DNA from 3 places in the Paenibacillus sp. 10L310 genome. Region 1 is predicted to be linked to each of the others. Evidence: riboswitches for the same ligand, from Rfam matches in the RefSeq annotation. Region 1 holds a riboswitch; each other region holds the start of a gene.
What was found. A riboswitch is a leader RNA that binds a small molecule or an ion and turns the genes downstream of it on or off. The one in region 1 is predicted to bind thiamine pyrophosphate.
Positions count from the first base shown of each region.

Region 2: another riboswitch for thiamine pyrophosphate. It lies ahead of AC1DE7_RS09700 (thiamine phosphate synthase); the one in region 1 lies ahead of thiC (phosphomethylpyrimidine synthase ThiC).
Region 3: another riboswitch for thiamine pyrophosphate. It lies ahead of tenA (thiaminase II); the one in region 1 lies ahead of thiC (phosphomethylpyrimidine synthase ThiC).

Region 1 covers NZ_JBFTKC010000018.1:57,556-61,847, reverse strand. The annotation lists gene AC1DE7_RS26190 (alpha/beta hydrolase) at 1-265, opposite strand, end outside; gene AC1DE7_RS26185 (IclR family transcriptional regulator) at 625-1,368, shown strand; TPP riboswitch at 1,518-1,631, shown strand; gene thiC (phosphomethylpyrimidine synthase ThiC) at 2,016-3,833, shown strand; gene AC1DE7_RS26175 (hypothetical protein) at 4,215-4,292, opposite strand, start outside.
Region 2 covers NZ_JBFTKC010000003.1:158,929-163,220, reverse strand. The annotation lists gene AC1DE7_RS09705 (ABC-F family ATP-binding cassette domain-containing protein) at 71-1,621, shown strand; TPP riboswitch at 1,697-1,806, shown strand; gene AC1DE7_RS09700 (thiamine phosphate synthase) at 2,033-2,695, shown strand; gene thiO (glycine oxidase ThiO) at 2,713-3,885, shown strand; gene thiS (sulfur carrier protein ThiS) at 3,882-4,085, shown strand; gene AC1DE7_RS09685 (thiazole synthase) at 4,088-4,292, shown strand, end outside.
Region 3 covers NZ_JBFTKC010000009.1:74,239-78,530, forward strand. The annotation lists gene AC1DE7_RS19315 (nucleotidyltransferase domain-containing protein) at 103-1,185, opposite strand; gene tenA (thiaminase II) at 1,382-2,044, opposite strand; TPP riboswitch at 2,157-2,254, opposite strand; gene AC1DE7_RS19325 (endo-1,4-beta-xylanase) at 2,460-4,292, opposite strand, start outside.

The DNA of each region.
Region 1 (4,292 bases):
CATCTGCTGCCGGGAACGTGATATCTTCATACTTCATGTTCTTGGCTTGCATCGGATTGGAGAAGACTGGCGCTACCGTTGGATTGGATAATACCCATGCGATATAACCATGCAGTGCAATAAAACAAAACAGTAGAAAAAATACAACGGAGAGCAGCAACGCTACGATAATATGTTTGAACCGAATCAGCCTCGGTGATAGGGAAGAGGGCAGATCGGACACTTTTGTTTGCAGCGGGGCTTCGCTCTGGGATGATTGATACATGAATGCCCCTCCTTTGAAGTTCAGTTGAAGATAACAACGACATGTAAAGAGAATTGCGTCGATTTCAGAGCCTGCTTCAGAGCGATATCTTAATGTAATATATCTTTATCGTATGTTCCAATATAGTCAAAGTCAATTGATTGAGGGCATTTGTTACGCAATTGTTATATAGTTCTTAAGATATATGGGTAACATTACCTTAGTGTGTAAATTACAGGGGATTAAGTCTTATAAAAAGGAAAAATTTTCAGGTTGGCCTATTTTGATTTTGGCTCTTTTTGGTTTACAGATGAGACCGTTTCTCATATAATTTATGTAACCAAGTTTCATGTGATGAAACATGAGGAGGGCATTATGCCATGGAAGATCGCAAGTTAACCGTCCGGGCTGTGGAACGGGCGCTGGATATATTATTATGTTTTACCACACGCAGTGATCTGGGACTCACCGAAATTGCCAGCCAGATCGGCCTGCACAAAAGTACAGTCCACCGCTTGATGGCTACGCTGGAGGATCGAGGGTTCGTGATCCGCGATGCAGCAACAGAGAAGTACCGACTTGGCATCCGAATCTGGGAGCTGTCAGCTCATATGTCCCGCAGTGATGATCCCGCTATTCTGCTGTTGCCTGCGATGGAGCGACTGAGAGATCGATTGGGGGAGACCGTGAGTCTGTACCTGCGTGATGGCAGTGAACGGATTCGGATTCAGGCTGTGCAAAGTGATCAGGCGATTCGCCGAGTTGCCCCCGTTGGTGTTAGACTGCCGCTGTCTGTGGGCGCTTCCAGCAAAGTCCTGATGGCGTTTGCCACGGACGAGGATCGTGAAGAACTGATGAACGGGCCGGAATGGCCGGTGTTTATTGATCCCGCGGTGTATTTAGCGCAGATGGGAGATATCCGGGATAACGGATATGCCACAAGTTATGAGGAACGTGAGCCGGGAGCTGCCGCGGTATCTGTACCGATTATGGATCGCAGAGGCAATATTGCAGCTGCGCTCTCGGTCTCAGGACCTGTCAGTCGACTCTCGCAGGAGACATTGCATGAATACGCACCTGTGTTGAAGGATGCTGCTACGCAAATGGGGCTCATGTTATCCTGATGTTGATGTAAGTTTTTTCTCCAATAGAGTTTGATCATTTGGAATATAAAGGTTGTTTTTATGTTCCGGTTGCGCTACTCTGTAATGGACGGCCCAACGGGGCCAGCTTCATTGAATATGAACGGCGGCTTATGTAAGCCGCAACTTATTAACGTTACTGGGGGAGTCCGAATTGTCCGGACTGAGACGGAATCGCATGAGATTCCGGACCCTTTGCACCTGATCTGGATCATACCAGCGTAGGGAAGTAATCGGCGATATGACCACAACCACCACATGATGTGACCCTTGTAGGGCTCTGTTAAGGAGCTGATTGAAGGTGCATTATTGGTGATGGACATAAAAGTCGGTTCCTTCGGGGACCGGCTTTTTTATATACAGGGAACGGGCGATATAGCGCGGATTTTATGGGCCTCTTTTTCGATAACCTGCGGAAGTGGGCTTGGATGAGGAGGGAAGTCTTATAGATCGATGATCTGTGGCAGCCTCCGTCTGTTGTTAACTGTACATGAAAAGTGTCTCCCCTGGTCTGGTGTAGGATCGCTCTTTCTTCTCTGCATTGCGCATGATTTGGGACAGGTACGTAAGCGAGCTAATGATGAAACCAACCAAACAAGCGACGAACACTGAGGAGGAGACAAGCGAACATGAGTACAGGAAATCAAACGGGACAACAAGCGACGGAGCAGGGACATAACGATCAGCAGGTGGAAAAAGAAACAGGAGCGGCCGGACGGGTTCAGCCCTTTCCGGGCAGCCGCAAAGTCTACATTCAGGGCTCACGGCCGGACATTGCTGTACCGGAACGTGAGATAGCCCTTCATGACACGAATACTCCCCAAGGGGTGGAGCATAACGAACCGCTGCGTGTCTACGATACGAGCGGCCCCATGACCGATCCCGCATTTCATGCGGATATCCGTGCAGGTTTGCCAGCTCTGCGCACCCGTTGGATCACAGAGCGTGGCGATGTCGAAGCTTACCAAGGCCGTACAGTTAAACCGGAGGATAACGGACTAAAGCCCGGAGGGAAGAGAGCTGGCGCTGAAGAGTACCCCGGATTACGAGGCAAACCGCTGCGAGCACAGCCAGGACGCTGTGTGACCCAGATGCATTATGCGAGGCAGGGAGTCATTACGGCAGAGATGGAGTTTGCCGCCATTCGTGAAGGCGTGGAACCGGAATTTGTGCGGCAGGAGCTGGCGAGTGGACGGGCCATTCTGCCATCCAACATCAATCACCCGGAGAGTGAGCCGATGTTGATCGGTCGTCATTTTCACGTGAAGATCAATGCCAACATAGGTAACTCTGCTGTATCTTCTTCCATTGAGGAAGAGGTGGAGAAGATGACCTGGGCGGTACGATGGGGATCGGATACGGTGATGGATCTGTCCACAGGCAAAAACATTCATACCACCCGGGAATGGATTATCCGCAATTCACCTGTGCCGATTGGTACGGTGCCGCTGTATCAGGCGCTGGAGAAGGTGAATGGCGAAGCGGAAGCGCTGACCTGGGAGTTGTACCGTGACACACTCATTGAGCAGGCAGAGCAGGGCGTGGACTACTTTACGATTCATGCAGGTGTACTGCTGCGTTATATCCCCATGACCGCCAAGCGGATGACAGGCATTGTGTCTCGAGGTGGGTCCATTATGGCAGCATGGTGCCTTGCGCATCATCAGGAGAATTTTTTGTACACCCATTTTGAAGAAATCTGCGAGATTATGAAAAGGTATGATGTGGCGTTTTCGCTGGGAGATGGACTTCGTCCAGGCAGTATCTACGATGCGAATGACGAAGCTCAGATGGCGGAACTGGCTACGCTTGGGGAACTGACGCAGATCGCATGGAAGCATGATGTGCAGGTGATGATCGAAGGCCCGGGTCATGTGCCGATGCATAAGATCAAGGAGAATGTGGACTTGCAGATGGAGATCTGTAAAGAAGCACCGTTCTACACACTTGGGCCGCTAACGACCGACATTGCGCCAGGATATGATCACATCACATCCGCCATTGGTGCGGCCATGATTGGCTGGTTCGGCACGTCCATGCTCTGTTATGTTACGCCAAAAGAACATTTGGGCCTGCCCAACAAGGATGATGTGCGGGAAGGGGTCATCGCCTACAAGATCGCAGCTCATGCCGCCGATCTGGCGAAAGGCCATCCGCGTGCTCAACGCCGCGATGACGCATTGTCCAAGGCACGCTTTGAGTTCCGCTGGCGGGACCAGTTCAACCTGTCACTGGACCCGGAACGGGCATTATCCTACCATGACGAGACGCTGCCAGCAGAAGGGGCCAAGGAAGCTCATTTCTGCTCCATGTGCGGACCAAAGTTCTGTAGCATGCGCATTACGCAGGACATTCGTGCCTTTGCCGCAGACAAAGGGTTGTCCGAGAATGAGGCTGTAGCTGCCGGGATGCAGGAAAAGGCCGAGGAATATCGGACACGCTCCTAGGCGCCGGTACAGCGCAAGCTGGGCAGTCTGAAATAGAGATAAAGCCGTTTCTCTCTGTCATTGCAGAGAAGAACGGCTTTTTTTAGTTTTATGTCATGTATGTATTCTTAACCATACTCAGCCTTTATCAGAATTAGCTTTGTGATTAAGTGTGGTCCATATCTTATACAGAATTCCTGCGATAACGAATAAAAGAGCATCACTGAGTTTTGGTGCTCCTCCGTATAGAAATGCGGAACAGGAAAAACCTACTATAAACAGTAAAACAATATAGAGGAATCGCATATTAGTTCACCTCGTTAATTTGTGGTGTTACTAAGTAAGTGAGTTCATAGTTGCATAGTTTCAGATAGAACTTGTTACTTCACTCCAAATCAGCAGCTACTGTCGAGCCAAGCCCAAATCCTTCTCCAAATACGTTGCAAGCAATGCCAGCGGGCTATGGATCTGAATACCACG
Region 2 (4,292 bases), on a different contig from region 1:
ACCTGTGCTAGAATAGGGTTTCGGAACAATAACAAAAGTAATGTCTAATAGATAGGAGCAACCTCATCTTATGAGTTTATTGTCAGTAGAGAACGTAAGTCACAATTTTGGAGATCGCACGTTATTTAAAAATGTATCGTTTCGTTTACTTGCCGGAGAGCGCGTAGGACTTGTTGGTGCCAATGGTGTGGGTAAATCCACATTAATGAACATCCTTACCGGTAAATTGCTTAAAGATAGTGGAAAAGTGGAATGGACACCTAAGGTCCGTTATGGATATCTGGATCAGCACACGAAGCTTACCCCAGGCAAAACCATTCGTGACGTTCTTAAAGATGCATTCCTTCCGTTGCTTGAATTAGAAAAAGAAATGATGAATATAACGGACCAGATGGCAGATGCAGATCCAGATAAGCTGGAGCAGTTGCTGGAAGAGATGGGCGATATTCAGGAACAACTGGAACAGGGCGACTTTTATCTGATTGACGTAAAAGTGGAAGAGATGGCCAATGGACTTGGTTTGTCCGCAATTGGTCTGGATCGGGATGTCGCAGCTCTAAGTGGTGGACAACGTACCAAGGTGCTTCTGGCCAAGCTTCTGCTTGAGAAACCTACAGCTCTTTTGCTGGATGAGCCGACCAACTATCTGGATGTAGAACACATTGAATGGTTGTCACGTTACCTGAAGGACTACCCTCATGCGTTTCTTTTAATCTCCCATGACACGGAATTCATGAATGAAGTCGTAAATGTCATTTATCATTTGGAATTTGCCAAATTAACGAGATATGCAGCGAACTATAACAAGTTCCTCGAGATGGCTGATATGAATAAAGCCCAGCATATTGATGCGTACGAGAAGCAGCAAGAGTACATCAAGAAGCAGGAAGATTTCATTCAGCGTAACAAGGCACGTGCTTCAACTTCTGGTCGAGCGAAGAGCCGGGAGAAGCAACTGGACAGAATTGAACGTATTGATCGTCCAGATGAAGCGGCCAAACCAACGTTCAAATTCAAGGATGCCCGCGCGAGCAGCAAAACGGTCTTTGAGGGCATTGATTTTGAAATTGGATATACGTATCCTTTGCTGCCTAAAATGACAATGACAATTGAACGTGGTGAAAAAATTGCCATCGTAGGTTGTAATGGTGTGGGTAAATCAACACTGCTGAAAACCATCCTGGGAAAAATATCTCCACTCAGTGGAAAGACTTTCTTGGGCGATTATCTCGAAACGGCCTATTTTGAGCAGGAAGTTCGTGCTGGGAATATCACGCCGATTGAGGATGTCTGGAATGAGTTTTCACATTTGACCCAGAATGAGGTCCGGGGTCATCTCGCTCGCTGCGGGTTGAAAAATGAGCACATTACCCGTCCGCTTAACATGCTGAGTGGTGGAGAGCAAGCCAAGGTTCGTCTATGCAAACTCTTGATGCGTGAAAGCAACTGGATTCTATTCGATGAGCCGACGAACCATTTGGATGTCACAGCTAAAGCTGAGTTACAGCGTGCCTTGCAAGAATTCAAGGGAACGGTGTTGCTGGTATCTCATGAACCTGATTTCTACGAGGGTTGGGTTACCAAAACATGGAATGTTGAAGAATGGTCTGAGAAAAACTAGACAATTCAAGCAACGCTTAATAGAAATGAACGGTGACAAAAAAATCCTTCTATGGTAACATAGGCTACAACTTCATATGAACACTAGGGGGGCCGCACGATGTGGCTGAGATGGAAGAATGCGATTCCGGACCCTTTGCACCTGATCTGGATCATACCAGCGTAGGGAAGTGGCGAGCGCGTTTCAGTGAATGACGTGAGCAAACGGCAATTCGAAAGAATTCAACCGTCTTGCTTAGTAAATTGAAACATGCAGTTGCGTGTATAACGTTATGGCTATAAGGTCTATAGCTTTATTGCACGAAATGAACTGTATGTATCAGTCAGTCATCTGGTCCTATAATTAATACGCAGCCACTCCCCTACGGGAGTGGCTTTTTTGTGTTTTCATAGCATTCACGCATGGAAGGAGATGAAAAGTACGGTAATTTCTCATGAACGTGTACACGGATCATTTGAACTGCATGTTGTATCTACGGGTGTAGGGAATCAAGCATCTTTTGTAAAAGCTGCAAAGGACGTTTGGCCATGGGTGGACTACATCCATATACGAGAGAAACAACTCTCGTGGCAACAAAAGATCGGTTGGGCTGAAAGTCTGCGTGGTGTTGGCGTTCCGTCTTGTCGCATCGTTATCAATGGTTCAGAGCTGCCTTCACAGAATGACATCTATGGCGGTGTACATTGGGGGCAAGATGCGATACGTAACTACAACCCTGCTGTTATAAGCAATGTCCAGCGAATTCGTCTGGGTGTATCTGTTCATTCAATCGATGAGGCAAAAATCGCTGAAGAACGGGGAGCCGATTACCTTTTCTTCGGGCATGTCTACTCAACCAACAGTAAGCCTGATCTTGAACCAAGAGGATTATATGCTCTGGCTGAAGTGTGCTCTGGTGTCTCCATTCCTGTCATGGCGATTGGGGGCATCGAACCGGGAAACATTCACGCTATTCGCTCTGCAGGCTCACAGGGAGTCGCTGTGATTTCGAATGTATGGGCGAGCGATTCCCCGGATCGGGCCGCTGAATCATTAAGGCAGGCTATCGTTGCTACAGAAAGTTTGAGCCGCTGAATCAAGGAGATGAGAGGATGAAAAAGATCATTACTGATAGACCGGATAAGATTTATGCAGAAACGATTATTGTAGGCGGAGGCGTTGTTGGATGTGCCATTGCGTATGAGCTTGCTTCCCATGGACAGGATGTGCTGTTACTGGAGCGTTCGGCGATTGCAGGAGGGACTTCTTGCGCAGCGGCTGGGATGCTGGCAGCAGACAGTGAGGATTTTGCTCATCCTTTGATGGCTAAGCTTGCCAGGCAGAGCAGGCAGTTACTTATCGAGCAACAGGTGCTAATGGCTACACTCAGTGAGATAGAGACTGGTCTGCAACGCCAGGGATTCCTAACTCCTTTTCGTTCATACAGTGAATTAAGTAGTTATAAGGACAATCGGAAGTCTGCGTTGTCTGCTTCTGCTGATGAGGTGTGGTGGGACCGTTCCGTTGTGCAACAGGAGGCATCATGGCTTAACAGAGATACGTATGGAGCCTACTACAGACCTTACGAGAGTGAAATTCTTCCAGTCCATCTAACGAAGGCATATGCTGAATCCGCTCAAGCATTGGGAGCACGGGTTATGGAGGACATACAGGATATACGTGTGCAAGCAAACGAACACGGCGTGCAGGGGATCACCACATCGATCGGTGAGATGAAATGCAAACAGGTCATTATAGCGGCTGGATTACAGAGTGAAGAGTTGATGAGACATGTGAATCTGAGCTTGCCTGTGTGGTCGGTAAAAGGTGAAATAGCCGCCGTTCAGTTCTCAGATGAACATGCAGGGTACAGACCTGATAGAACGGTGTATGCAGAGGATATCTATATTGTTCCCAAAGCCAATGGAGAGGTTTGGCTTGGGGCAACCAGTCTGCCAGGCAGAACGGATTTGAACGTTTCTGTACAGGGTGTTCAGAAGCTGCTAACAGCGGCTACCCACTGGGTACCTGGGATGAAGGAAGCGCAATTTATACGAGCGTGGGCAGGCGTAAGACCGGCAACTCCCGATGGACTGCCTTATATAGGTGCTTGCAAGAGTATACCCGGGTTGTTTGCCGCCTTTGGACATTACCGCAACGGTATCTTGCTTAGTGCGATAACAGGCAGGCTTATCGCTGAGTTGCTCGCTGGCAAAAGCTCAGAAGAACTCGGAATTGAGGCGCTGAGCCCTGAGCGATTGAACAGAAAGGGAGTGGTGCAGTGAATATCATCGTTAATGGTCAACGGATGGAGATTGAAGACAGATTGAATCGTGTGGATAAATTACTCCAATCTTTTGATTTGCAAGTCAAGACTGTAGTTGTAGAGCTGAACAAGCATATTTTAACCCGTGAGTATCATGAAACGACGGCATTAAGAGAAGGCGATCGAATCGAGATTGTACATTTTGTAGGAGGCGGTTGATGATGTTGAACATTGGTAAATATACGTTTGAGTCCAGATTGTTGCTTGGAACAGGTAAGTTTTCGGATCTGGAAGTGCAAAGTCAGGCTGTGGAAGCATCTGAAACGGAAGTTTTGACCTTTGCTGTTCGTCGTCTGAATCTGGAAGAGCGTAACCAGAAGCATTTCCTGGATACGTTGGATCTGGATAAATACACACTTCTTCCGA
Region 3 (4,292 bases), on a different contig from region 1:
GGGATTTGCTATGATTTCCCTGAGAAATTATTTAATCAAAAGCAGATGATTACATTGTTTACAGTCCGTTTCCACGGGCTTATTACCAACTGGGATGTAAGGTCAATGATTCATATAATGTGCATATAGTTGCTCGAAGGTTGTAAAACGTTCGACTGTTCTGCCGACCTTATCATACTCTTCTAGATAATCATCCATCACTTCAAGGAGCTTCTCTTTCATAACTGGTAAATTATTTGCATCAAAGTACCGCATAAGATCATATTTCTTGGTGCCTTTCTCCATGGCCATTTCATCAAGATATCCATGTGCTCCAAAGGCCGAAAGAAAGACGTAGGAAGCATCGTTCGCTGTAACACCGTTCAAAATTTTATTACGGTAGTTGCACCACAATTCTTCATATGTTCCCCTCAGATTATCAAAGGTCGGAGCCGGTTTAACAATGAAGTTATCACACATCGTGCTATGTAACCTCGTAACGCTATTCAACATATTAAAAGATGTTATTCGAATATCTTCAATGGTATGAGCTTCGATGATTGACATGTATAAGGATTCGAGATCATCTGGAACATAGCGAAACGAGCGTATCTCTTCCAAATATCGCTTGATCCCTCGTTTGATACACGTGTTATTCATACTCACCAAGGCATTGACGAGATTGTACAGAACGCCAGCAGATGCATATCGCACTGAACCGATATCTTCACCAAGCATCGTATCGCTGTATGCTTGCTTAGCCAGATCAATCCATTTATTTGCTCGATTAAGACACACTTCTCCTATCGGATTCGCAAGTGCATCAAGAGCTTTTTGCTGGAAGTTGTTCAATTTCTCCAAATCCTCAGGCTTTGCATAGTAGAGTATTTTCAGGTCGGTTAGGCTCGATACGTTGGGACTCTCCAAGGTGGATTGCTCTTGTATTCTTGAATCCCATGGCGTGCAATAGATGTCATACCCAACATCGTCCAAGATGAAGCAGTCAGATATTTCCCATCCCTTTTCTGTATTATTAATGATAATTAAATCAAGATCGCTCTTCTCGTGAAAGTCCTCGGTGCTAAATGAACCAGTAAGCCCAATAATGGCGATATCATCTAGAAAATCTCTTTTTACGCGTTCAATCACCATGTTAATGAGCAGTTCATTTTTGTCCAGCAGCTTCTTTTTTATGATTTCGTTCATTCGTTACCCCTCTTTGTATGGTCCGGCCGTCCTTTATCACAACAACCTTAACTTGAGTCTATCGATTTAGAGGTGCGGTTACTATGTATAAGATGACTTAAGTCATCTTTGCACAAAATCCGCTAAACCGTCGATACGACGAGTTAGCGGATTTCATTAGTTCCTTGATTAGCTGCTCTCTACTTTACCAGTGAACTCAAGGCTCCAGCTTCCATGACATTTCCCAAAAATCAAGCTCAAAGCGACTGCACATCACGAAAATATCCTCCATCCGTTGGTACGTTTTCTCGCTACAATCTTCTAATAGCTTATCCGTTAACGTCACAAGGGATTGATTGTTGCTGTTGTATTCAGAGGAAGCATATCCTGTGATCCACTCTCCGTAAAAAGGATGCTCAGCTGCACCTGGCTTTTGGGCAAGGACTTGACCAATCTCTGCATAGCTCCATGAGCAGGCCAGAATGGATACAAGTACTTCTGCTATGCCACCCGCATGGGAAACAGAGAGCATATAGTTAGTATAGGCTGCATTTTTCAGGGCAGGTTTTACCTGGAAAACATGATCCTCTGTAATTCCTAATCGCTCCATATAAGAACGATGAATTTTCATTTCACCATTCAGGATGTTATCTACGTTTTCACTAAAAAACTGCATCAATTTGGGGTCGTGCGACTTGACGATACCAAGTGCAAATACGCGGGCATAATCGAACAGATACAAGTAGTCTTGCAGCAAATAATAACGAAATTGTTCGACCGTTAAGGAACCATCTCCGATTCCTCTAACAAAGGGATGCTCGAGACATTCCTTCCACACGGGCTGTGCTGCCTGATATAGTCTCTCTGAAATAGTCAACATGTGTTCTCCAATTCATAATGTACGTATGTAAAAACAAAAAAACGAAACATCCATAGGATGTTTCGCAGACAAATACACTAAAACAAGGGGGTTCGCATGAGCTTCCCAAGTACAGCGTTTCATCGTTGCATCCCTACGTTGGCATTATCCAAGTCAGGTAAGGTCGGTTTAACACCCTCTCAGCCGGTTAAGGCTCCCTCGCAAACGGTTGTATGTAGTTGATTACTTTCTTATCCACATAAAAGAAAAAATAACATTCATTTAGTATATCAAGGTCTGTTTAATACAGTCAAGGCAGATTGTATCGCCCTCATCAGCTTGAGTGACGTATGTAAACGATGAAAACCATCACAACAATGGTTGAGTTTTAGCCACTGTTATGATGGTTTCTATTCTTGCAACTACTGCCAATGGTTTAATGCCCGAGTTTGTTCTTTCCCACAAAAGTGAGTATTCCGTACTGGGAAGTGTTTCTCCAGCTCTCATTGGTCGTATCATTCCACTTGGCTACGTTCTGTTTACCTCCACCCTGGTTGTCGTTAATTTGAAGCTCGAAACCGAGAACATTTCCTGTTTTGGGCGTCAATGATTGTAAATGAATTCTGGCTTCTACGAGGTATCCTTTATTCGTTTTCTTCACAGCACTTACAAGGCGTCCGGGTGAGGCACCGCCTGCAAAGGTTCCTACATTGTCTGCACTGATTCTGAACTGGGCATCATCATATTGAAAATACGGTGTGCGCTGGTGATTCTCGTCCAGGAAAATCTCAACCGAATCCTGATCCCATGGGTTGATACTATCTGTAATGATGTTTGGATCAGTGACGTCGATCAGCAGGTATAGATACTCACCTGACCACATTGCGCGAGCCACTGCCTCTGCACCTTCGCTCTGGTTCAACCGTTTTACTTCAAATGGTGCAGCCTTATTCCATGATGTGTCTTTCTTCCCATCAATCTGAACAATCCCTTGCACAGCTTGTGCAGATTTGGGCATAGGGGCGAGTTGAATCACGCCGTATTTGCTTGTATCCTGTTCCTGAGATTGTGTTCGATCATTCCAGTACAGTGGATTATAAGGTTGTGTCCCACTTGAACCGCCATCAGTCACACGGATATCCAATCCGGCTTCATATTCTGATCCGACTTGGATACCACCCCACGGAATGGACAATTCAACCTGATATCCGGCTTTTGTCTCGCGTACACGATATGAACGCTGCTCCACACCCTCAGCTTTGCCCGACCGCTTAATGATTACGTGTCGGTCATCTGCTTCATATGAAGTGGTCTTGCCATTATTGAGATCAACAAAGATATCTACTCTGTCATTCACATCTGCCTTTGCATCCTGTACATCCACGAGGATATACAGGTTACTATGATCCCATAAAGTGCGGAAACTGGCTGATCCCGTAGAGTCACCCTTCAGTGGAGTAGACACCGCTTTGTTCCAGAGCGGATCTTGTGTCTGTTTTTTGATATCCGGTTTACCCGAAAGTGAGACGGCTCTCTGCGTCAACACAGGCAAACTGGATTCATCCACGAGTCCCCAGTATGCCTTTTTGGCCTTCAGGGCTGAATCAAACAGCATAGCCTGGTTGTTGTAAGACTTCTCATCTTGGAGTCCCCATAAGGTAACTGAAGAAATGTGGTCTTTGTGTTTTTTGTACAAATCCAACAGTTCCTTATATCGATACGCCTGCTTTACTGCAACTTCATCGGACATCTCTTCACCAAATGGAATTCCGCTATCCACATCCAGTTCCGTGATCTGAATATCCAATCCAAGTTCGGCGAACATGCTGATCGTTTTTTCAATTTCCTTGATGGGCGGGGATTCCAGGTTATAGTGGGATTGCAAACCCACACCATCGATGAGCCCTTTCTCTTTCAGTCGTTTGACCAACTGATACATATGCTCTCTTTTCTCAGGGATTTCCGTGAAGTATTCGTTGTAATATAATTTGGCATTCGGATCGGCTGCACGAGCGAATTCATAGGTTTTCTCAATATAATCCGGACCAATTAGTTCATAAAAGGGACTTTTACGTAAACCGTTGGCATCACCATTGCTATCCGCAATCGCCTCGTTTACCACATCCCAGGCATAGATCTTACCTTTGTATCGGGTCATGACGGTTTCAACGTAATCCTGAATCCGGGCAAGTAGTAATTCTCGACTCGCAGGGTTACCCTGAGGATCCTTGAACATCCACTCTGCTGCATCAATATGCCACAACAACGC